2 regions of the Xanthobacter variabilis genome follow, and region 2 is predicted to be linked to the other one. Evidence: riboswitches for the same ligand, from Rfam matches in the RefSeq annotation. Region 2 holds a riboswitch; the other holds the start of a gene.
The links. A riboswitch is a leader RNA that binds a small molecule or an ion and turns the genes downstream of it on or off. The one in region 2 is predicted to bind cobalamin.
Positions count from the first base shown of each region.

Region 1 (4,854 bases), 650 kb from region 2:
GGGTCATCGTGCCAGACCATGCCGGCCACGGCGCATCCGCCCCTCTCTCCAGTCCGTTCGGGGTTACAGACATCACCGACGACACGCAGCAGCTTCTCGCCCACCTCGGCATCGACAGCCTCGACGTGGTCGGCCTGTCCCTTGGTGGCATGGTGGCCCTGGAGCTGGCACTGCGTGAACCGTCCAGAATTCAGCGGCTGGTCATCGCCAACAGCTTCGACAAGACCGCGACTCCGGAATTCGCCGCCATGGCCGAAGGCTGGGCCACCGCCTTCGAGCAGCCGCATGGTCCGATCACGCGCTTTGAACAGAACTGGCTCGTTTCGGTGTCGGCGGCGTTCCGCGCCTCGGCCGAGGGCCTGCGCACCTATCAGGTGTGGCATGGCATCGCGGCGACATCCGACGGCGCATCCCTCGCGCAGGTGGCGCGCGGCATCACAACCTTCGACGTCTCCAACCGCCTCGGCGAGCTTGCGATGCCCACGCTGTTCATCGCCGGTGGCCTCGACAGGATGTCTCCAGCCGATTTGAGCCGCCGCATAGCGGAGCAAACCCCGCGCAGCACGCTCTCCATCATCGAGGGGGCCGCGCACATCTCAAACGCCGACTCCGCGGACGAATTCACCGCCGTTTTGCTGGAGTTCCTGCAACCTGCAGCATTCGACCTCACCGCGGACGCCTGACGCCCGCAGCGACAATCCACCGGCTTTGCGGGTCCGCCATCGAGTCGTGCACGGCCGGTGAAAGGCGTGGGTCCGGGCCAGGAACCCGGGCTCAGCCGTGCCGTCGTGGGGGAGCGGTCCGAATGCCAAATACGCCCCACGCACCAGCGGCAACCATGAGCGCGAGGCCGGCGAAGGTCAGCAGCGTGGGCGGATAGCCCAGAACATCACGCCATTCGGGAACAATCAGGGCGGCGGTGTTGAAGTCGGCGCCGCTGCTGCGACAGAGGCTCGATGCCGCCTCGCTCGCCACCATCTCCTGCTCGATCCGGCCGACCAGCACCCGCGCCTCGCCGCTCTCGCCCGGCATCTCCTGCATATGCACAAGCAATGCGCGGAGCGCGCCGAGATAGGCGTGGAGACAGGTATTGAAGGGATTATCCTCATCGGTGAGGCTGCCCGGCACCAGCCCCCAGAAGCAATAGGTGCGCTGCAGGGCGGCGAAGTTCGCCAGCCGGCGGAACGTGGGGTCGGTGCGCTGCTGGCTTCCGGCGAGGGCCCGGATGGCGCCCGCATGACGCGCCACCACCGCCATCTCGCCATGGGTGAGGCTTGGGATGACCAGACCGTTCGCGGCGAGCGTGCCCGCATCGACGGCGCGATGCGCGCTCGCCCCATCAGGCCCAAGGCCCATGCAGACCAGCAGCAGAACCGCGCACGCACGGACGACCCAGCGTCGCCCGCGCGCGCCCTGCCCCATCACATCGCGCCCATCAGCGGGCGGCATAGGCCGAAGCGATCCGCCGCTCAGGCCGCAGGCTCGCCAGATAGCGCTCCGCCACAAAGCCAAAGCCGAGGCCCAGCCCTGCCCATAGAATGGCCTGCATGCCCAGCGAAGCAATGCGGAAGTCCCACAGCAGCAGGGCGGGAAACTGCTCCGGCACCTCATTCACGCCCGGCAGGGCGAGGTCAATGAGCACCACCAGGGCGGCATAGACCGCAACGCCCAGCAGCGATGCATTCCAGGCCCCCAGTCGCCAGCTGCGCCGCGCAACCGCCACCGCGACGGCCACTGCCGCCAGCGACAGGGCCAGCATGGTGAAGAAGAGCTGGGTGCGCGCGACGATCGTTTCCGGGCTGCCCACCGCCGGTGGCGTGGGCGGAAACTTCAGCCCCGGCACCAGGACGAGCGCCACGAAGCCCACGGCGGCGAGCAGGGCGGACGCCCCGCGCGGGCCCAGCGGCGTGAGCCGGCCATAGGAGAAGGAAAAGGCGAGCGAAAACAAACCGCCAAGCGCCGCCCCGAAGGTGACCACGCCGGTAAACAGGCCCAATCCGGCCTGCACGTCGCGGCTCACCAGCTCAGGCTCGGGCGCCTCGCCCTTGGCCTGGCTCGCAGCCTCTTCCAAAGCGATGGCGTGATCCACCGCGGGCTCGCCGAAAACCCGCGCGAATCCAAACGCGAGCAACCCCGCCACGGCACCGACGATCATGCCGCGGAGCAAGAGATTTCCGACCATGATGCGCCTCAGTGACAGGGGAAGCCGAGCAGATGGCGTCCGTCATGGACGAATTCATGGACGTAGGAGCCCGAGATCAACGAGGTTGCCCCCTCCTCCGCACCCACGAAATAGATGGCAAGGAGCAGGATCAGGCCCGCGAATACGGCCCAAGGCAGAATCTCCGCCACCGGAATCGGCGCGGGCCGGGCTACAGGCTTCAGGATAATGTCAGACATGGTGCACTCCCGGGATGGCGCGTCCCACTGGGCGGATATGGTCGTTTGGGATTAGGCCTGACTTCCGGATCCCGAAGGATCGCGGTTACAGTGGCGCGACCGTGCCGGACTCACACCGGCTTCCAATCCCGCAAACGACGCGCCAAGCTAGGCTTCGCAGTTGACGGCTGTCAACCGATGGCTTCGCCTGCGATGCCCGTTTTCCGGCGGAGGGCCCCTCGCTGCATCGCCTGACCCTGCTTTGCCACGGCCCGAGCACACCCGCTGTGCCCATGGCCTTTCCCATCGACGAGCCGCTGGACGCGGCGGCGCTGCCCGCCCTTTCCGTGCTGCGCGAGGGCCTGGGCCGCGTGGACCGCTGCCTTACCAGCCCCCTGCTGCGCGCGCGGCAGACGGCGGCGGCATTGGCGCAGGACGTCACGGTGGAGCCGGCTCTGCGCGAGCTCGACCTTGGGCAGTGGCGGGGCCGCGCTTTGCGGGACATTCACGACCGCGAACCGGAGGCCGCCGCCCTCTGGCTTTCGGCGCCGGACGCCGTTCCCCACGGGGGAGAATCCCGCGCTCAGCTGCAAGCGCGCGTCGGCGCCTGGCTCAACGCCCAGATGGCGGGGCGCGGGCACACCCTGTGCGTGACCCATGCCGCCGTGATCCGCGCCGCCGTGCTCCACACCCTCGGCTCACCGCCGGACGCCTTCTGGCGGCTGGATATCGAGCCCCTCAGCCGAACCGCGCTGCGCTGCGATGGGCGCCGCTGGGCCCTGCGCGGCCTCAACGCGCCACCCTCATAAAGGCCGCGCTTACAAACGAAATCGGAGCCGTTTCGCGGCACGGCGAAATGCTCTAGCAGAGGCGCTCCCCGCATGCGGCCCGCGCAGGCGGGGCTGCGGCTTTTCAGAGACGAAACATGCGCGATCACGGCGGCGATATGGATCGGGCGCAAGCCCAATATGGCGCGGGCGACTGGCTGGACCTTTCAACGGGTATCAACCCCTGCCCCTATCCCGTGCCGGCGCTGCCGCCCCACGCCTGGGCCGCCCTGCCCGCCGCGAGCGAGATCGCCGCGCTGGAGGCGGTGGCGCAGGCGGCGTACCGCACACGGGCACATGTGGTCGCCCTTTCGGGAGCGCAGGCCGCCATTCAGCTGATGCCGCGCCTGCTGCCACCCGGCCGGGCGCGGGTGCTCGGCCCCACCTACAACGAGCACGCCGCCGCGCTCGACACCATGGGCTGGTCGGTCGAGACCACCCGCGACATGGCGGCCCTGCCCGGGGCCGATCTTGCCGTCGTGGTGAACCCTAACAATCCCGACGGCCGCCGTCTTACGCCCGAGGCGCTTTCCGCCCTGGCCGGGCAGGTTTCGCTGCTGGTGGTGGATGAGAGCTTCGGCGATGCCGAGCCCGCGCTCTCGCTGCTGCCTGCGCTTGGACTGCGGACGGACAACGTGGTCGTGCTGCGCTCCTTCGGCAAATTCTATGGCCTGGCGGGTGTCCGGCTGGGCTTCGCGGTCACGGGCTCAGCCCTGGCGGCGCGGCTGCGGGGGCTGGCCGGCCCCTGGGCGGTGAATGGCCCGGCCATCGCCATCGGGCGCGCGGCGCTGGCCGATGCCGACTGGCGCGCGGACACCATCCGCCGCCTTGTCGCCGATGCGCGGCGCCTGGATGAGCTCGCGGCAGCCTGCGGCTGGCGGCTGGTGGGCGGAACCGAGCTGTTTCGCACCTATGAGACGGGGGACGCGGCGAGGGTCCGGGACCGGCTCGCCCGCGACCATATCTGGTCCCGCGCCTTTCCGTGGTCGCAGGGCTGGCTGCGGCTGGGGCTGGCGGGCACGGCGGCCGGCTGGCAGCGTCTCGAAGCCACCCTATCGCGCCTCTGAAAGCAGGCCCTCGACATCCAGGTGCTGTTCCAGATGCTCCGCCAGGGCATCCAGCGTCTGCTCCACGGAGGCTTCATAGCCAAGCGTGGAGTGGGCGCCCAACTCCGCCAGCATGGCGGCACGAAAGCGGTCGTCGCGGAACATGCCGTGCAGGTAGCTGCCCGCCACCAGCCCATCGGTGCTGACAGCGCCTTCCGGCGCGCCATCGACGAAGGCGAAGGGGCGGGCGCGATCTGTGCCCTCGGTGCGGCCGATATGGATCTCGTAGCCGTGGAATGCGGCGCCCGACGCGGCGTGCACCGCAGCCACCTCGGTCAGGCGCTTGTCGGGTGTCATCGCCGTTTCCACGTCCAGCAGCCCCAGGCCACGATCACAGCCCCCGGGCCCCTCGATCCCGTGCGGATCGTCAACCGTCCGGCCCAGCATCTGGTAGCCGCCGCAAATGCCGAGCACGCGCCCGCCCCGGCGGCGATGGGCCATGAGATCCACGTCCCATCCCTGCTGCCGCAGGAAAGCGAGGTCGCCGCGCGTGGACTTGGTGCCGGGGATGATGACGAGATCCGCGTCGCCGGGAATGGGCC
Region 1 is NZ_CM195533.1:3,293,314-3,298,167, forward strand. It holds gene V5F26_RS14360 (alpha/beta fold hydrolase) at 1-683, shown strand, start outside; gene V5F26_RS14365 (hypothetical protein) at 775-1,449, opposite strand; gene V5F26_RS14370 (CbtA family protein) at 1,436-2,182, opposite strand; gene V5F26_RS14375 (CbtB domain-containing protein) at 2,191-2,400, opposite strand; adenosylcobalamin (AdoCbl) riboswitch at 2,402-2,552, opposite strand; gene V5F26_RS14380 (histidine phosphatase family protein) at 2,637-3,188, shown strand; gene cobD (threonine-phosphate decarboxylase CobD) at 3,305-4,273, shown strand; gene V5F26_RS14390 (cobyric acid synthase) at 4,259-4,854, opposite strand, start outside.
Region 1: another riboswitch for cobalamin. It lies ahead of V5F26_RS14375 (CbtB domain-containing protein); the one in region 2 lies ahead of V5F26_RS11405 (ribonucleoside-diphosphate reductase subunit alpha).

Region 2 (4,854 bases):
CCTTGATCCGCTGCTGTTGCTCGGCAATCTCCTGCCCGTCTACACCGACATGCTGCGGCGGCTGGTGGCCAATGGCGCGGAATGGGTGCAGATGGACGAGCCGTGCCTGGTGCTCGATCTCGACGAGGCGACGCGCGACGCATTGCGCCGGGCCTATGCCGCCTTCGCGCGGGCGCTGCCCCACCTGAAGATCATGCTTACCACCTATTTCGGCGCGCTCGACGACAATCTGGACACCGCCCTTTCCCTGCCCGTCGCCGGCCTCCACCTCGACCTTGCCCGCGCGCCGGAACAGCTTGAAACCGTCGCCGTGCGGGCCCCACGGGGGCTCGTGCTGTCGCTCGGCGCCATTGACGGGCGCAACATCTGGCGGGCGAACCTGCCCGGTCTGGTGGAGCGGCTGAAGGCCATCGTCTCCCGGCGCGGCACCGACCACATCCAGATCGCGCCCTCCTGCTCGCTGCTGCACGTGCCCATCGACCTGGAGCTGGAGGGCGATCTGGATCGCGACCTGAAGTCCTGGCTCTCTTTCTCGCTTCAGAAGATGGACGAGCTCGGCGTGCTCGCCTCCGCCCTTTCCGGCGAGGGGCACAAGGTGAAGGCCGCGCTTGATGCCTCGGCCGCGGCCGCAGCCGCCCGCCGGGCCTCGCCCAAGGTTCACGATGCCGCCGTTGAGGCACGCGCCGCCGCCGTCTCACCCGCCATGACCCACCGCTTGAGCCCGTTCGTCCAACGCGCCCAGACGCAGAAGCAGCGCTTCGGCCTGCCGCTCTTCCCCACGACGACCATCGGCTCGTTCCCCCAGACCGCCGAGGTCCGCCACGCCCGTTCCGCCCATGCGAAGGGGACGCTGAGCGAGGAGGCCTATGGCCAGTTCCTGCGCGAGGAAACCGCCCGCGCCGTGCGCTGGCAGGAGGAGATCGGCCTCGACGTGCTCGTTCATGGCGAGTTCGAGCGCAACGACATGGTGCAGTATTTCGCCGAGCAATTGTCCGGCTTCGCCTTCACCCGGCATGGATGGGTGCAGAGCTACGGCTCCCGCTGCGTGCGCCCTCCCATCATTTTCGGCGACGTCTCGCGCCCGCGCCCGATGACGGTGGAGTGGTGGCGCTATGCCCAGTCCCTCACATCCAAGCCGGTGAAAGGCATGCTCACCGGGCCCGTGACCATCCTCAACTGGTCGTTCGTGCGCGATGACATCGCGCGCAGCGCCGCCTGCCGGCAGATCGCCCTTGCCATCCGCGACGAGGTCCAGGATCTGGAGGCGGCAGGCGCCGCCATGATCCAGATCGACGAAGCGGCCCTGCGCGAGGGGCTGCCGCTGCGCCGCAGGGCCTGGCGCGCCTATCTCGACTGGGCGGTGGAGGGTTTCCGGCTGTGCTCCTGCGGGGTGCGGGATGAAACGCAGATCCACACCCACATGTGCTATTCGGAGTTCAACGACATCATCAATGCCATCGCCGCAATGGATGCCGATGTGATCTCCATCGAGACCTCGCGCTCGAAGATGGAGCTGCTCGATGCCTTCCGCAGTTACAAATATCCCAATGAGATCGGGCCCGGCGTCTACGACATCCACTCGCCCCGCATCCCGGCCGTGCCGGAGATGACGGACCTTCTGGGCCTCGCCCGCCGGCGGCTCGACGACGGGCAGATCTGGGTCAATCCCGATTGCGGGCTGAAGACCCGCAAGTGGGAGGAGGTGCGCCCCGCCCTGGTCAACATGGTGGCCGCCGCCCGCGCGCTGCGCGCCGAAGGCTGACGTCCACGCAGGAGCGGCCGTCGCGGGCGTGCCACGCCTGCGACGGCCCTCGGCGGAACCGCCCCTCGCGAACAGGGGACATTCCACTCCATATATTGACAGCCGCATGGACCTCGTCGCTACATGTAGCGGTCACGGTCTCTCGACTCGAAAGAGCGAGAGCGAAGAGGGAAGCCGGTGCGATGCCGGCGCTGCCCCCGCAACTGTAAGTGGTGAGCCAAGGTCCATCCATGCCACTGGGCGCAAGCCCGGGAAGGCGGACTTCAGGCGTTGACCCGCAAGCCAGGAGACCTGCCGTGACACAGCTAACGTCCTCGGGCGGGGTGTCCCGGTGGATCGCATTCTTGGCGTCGCGGGCCCGCCCCGCGCCCTTTTGCGACCGCTTGGCCTTTGCCCCCAACCATTTGGGGTTCAAGGCAAATGTCTCTTTCCCTTCAAGCCGGCCCGGCCCTTTCCAAGGCCTTCACTTCCAGTGAACCGCCAGCAGCGCGCGCAGCCGAGCCGGCCTATCAGGTCATCCGCCGCAATGGGGCGGTGACGCCGTTCGATGCCGGCAAAATCGCGGTGGCGCTCACCAAGGCGTTCCTGGCGGTGGAAGGCGGCCATGCAGCCGCCTCGCGCCGGGTGCATGAGATCGTCGCCGAGCTCACCGGGCAGGTGGTGGCCAACCTGACCCGCCGGGCCGATGCGGGGCGCACCTTCCACATCGAGGACATCCAGGACCAGGTGGAACTGGCCCTCATGCGCGGCGAACACCACAAGGTGGCGCGCGCCTATGTGCTCTATCGCGAGGACCGCGCCAGGGAGCGCGCCGCCGCGCAAGGCGCCAGCGCCGGGGCAAGCGCGCCGCAGCTGCACGTGCGCGGCCCCGACGGCGCGCTCTTCCCCCTTGACGCGAAACGGCTGGAAATCCTGGTGCGCGAGGCCTGCGCCGGGCTCGATGGCGTGTCCCCCGCGCCCATTCTCGCGGAGACCCGGCGCAATCTTTACGACGGCATTTCCCATGCGGAACTGGCTCTGGCGCCCATCCTGGCCGCCCGCACGCTGATCGAGACCGAACCGGACTATTCCAAGGTCACGGCCCGCCTGCTCACGGACAGCCTGCGGCGCGAGGCCCTCAGCTTCGTGCACAACCGGCCCGACCAGGCGACCCAGGCGGAGATGGCCGACCGATATGCGGATTACTTCGCCGCTTATGTGAAAGCCGGCATCGCGGCCGACCTCATCGACCCGGAGCTCTGGCAATTTGACCTGCCCCGGCTCGCCGCCGCCCTGAAGCCCGAGCGCGATCTTCAATTCGACTATCTCGGCCTGCAGACCCTTTATGACCGCTACTTTCTCCATGTCGACGGCACGCGCTTCGAGCTGCCCCAGGCCTTCTTCATGCGCGTGGCCATGGGGCTCGCCCTGCGTGAGATCGACCGGGAGGCGCGGGCGATCGAGTTCTATGATCTGCTGTCGTCCTTCGATTTCATGGCCTCCACGCCCACATTGTTCAATGCGGGCACGCCGCGCCCGCAATTGTCGTCCTGCTTCCTCACCACAGTGGCGGACGACCTGGACGGCATCTTCAAGGCCATCCGCGACAATGCCTTGCTCGCCAAATATTCCGGGGGCCTGGGCAATGACTGGACGCAGGTGCGCGGGCTCGGCGCCCATATCAAGGGCACCAATGGCGAGAGCCAGGGCGTCGTGCCATTCCTGAAGGTGGCGAATGATACGGCCATCGCCGTCAACCAGGGCGGCAAGCGCAAGGGCGCGGTGTGCGCTTATCTCGAAACCTGGCACGTGGACATCGAGGAATTCCTCGATCTGCGCAAGAATACCGGCGATGACCGCCGCCGCACCCACGACATGAACACCGCCAACTGGGTGCCGGACCTGTTCATGGAGCGAGTGGAAGCCGGCGCCGACTGGACGCTGTTCTCCCCCGACGAGACGCCGGACCTGCACAACCTTTACGGCAAGCCCTTCAAGGCGGCCTATGAGGCCTATGAAGCCAAGGCGGCGCGCGGGGAAATGCGGGTCTGGCGCCAGGTGAAGGCGGTGGAGCTGTGGCGGCGCATGCTCACCCTGCTGTTCGAGACCGGGCACCCCTGGATCACCTTCAAGGACCCCTGCAACCTGCGCTCGCCGCAGCAGCACGCGGGCGTGGTCCACTCCTCGAACCTGTGCACGGAGATCACCCTCAACACCAGCGCCGACGAGGTGGCCGTGTGCAATCTCGGCTCCGTGAACCTGGCGGCCCACGTGACGCGCGAAGGCCTGGACCTGGACCGGCTCCGGCGCACGGTCGCGACCGCCATGCGGATGCTCGACAATGTCATCGACATCAACTTCTACACCATCCCCGAGGCGCGGCGCTCCAACCTGCGCCATCGGCCGGTGGGGCTCGGCCTGATGGGCTACCAGGATGCGCTGGAACACCAGCGCCTGCCCACAGCCAGCGACGCAGCCCTGGCGTTCGCCGACATCTCCATGGAAGCGCTGAGCTATTTCGCCATTTCCGCGTCCGTGGATCTCGCCGAGGAGCGCGGGCGCTACGCCTCGTTCGAGGGCTCTCTGTGGTCGCAGGGCATCCTGCCCGTGGACAGCCTGGACCTCCTGGCGGCCGCCCGCGACGGGCACATGGAACTCGATCGCTCGGCCCGCCTCGACTGGGCGGGGCTGCGCGAGCGGGTGATGGCGAACGGGATGCGCAATTCCAATGTCATGGCCATCGCCCCCACCGCGACCATCTCCAACATCGTCGGCGTATCCCAGTCCATCGAGCCTGCCTACAGCCAGCTTTATGTGAAGGCGAACATGTCCGGCGACTTCACAGTGGTGAACGCGAACCTTGTGCGCGACCTGAAAAGCCGCGGCCTGTGGGACGAGGTGATGATCTGCGATCTCAAATATTATGACGGCATGGTCAGCGCCATCGACCGGGTGCCCGAGGATCTGAAGGCGCTTTACGCCACCTCCTTCGAGATCGCGCCAGAATGGCTGATCCGCGCGGCGGCGCGGCGGCAGAAATGGATTGACCAGGCCCAGTCCCTGAACCTCTACATGGCCGAGCCTTCCGGCCGAAAGCTGGATGAAGCCTATCG
Region 2 is NZ_CM195533.1:2,644,662-2,649,515, reverse strand. It holds gene metE (5-methyltetrahydropteroyltriglutamate--homocysteine S-methyltransferase) at 1-1,762, shown strand, start outside; cobalamin riboswitch at 1,881-2,075, shown strand; gene V5F26_RS11405 (ribonucleoside-diphosphate reductase subunit alpha) at 2,183-4,854, shown strand, end outside.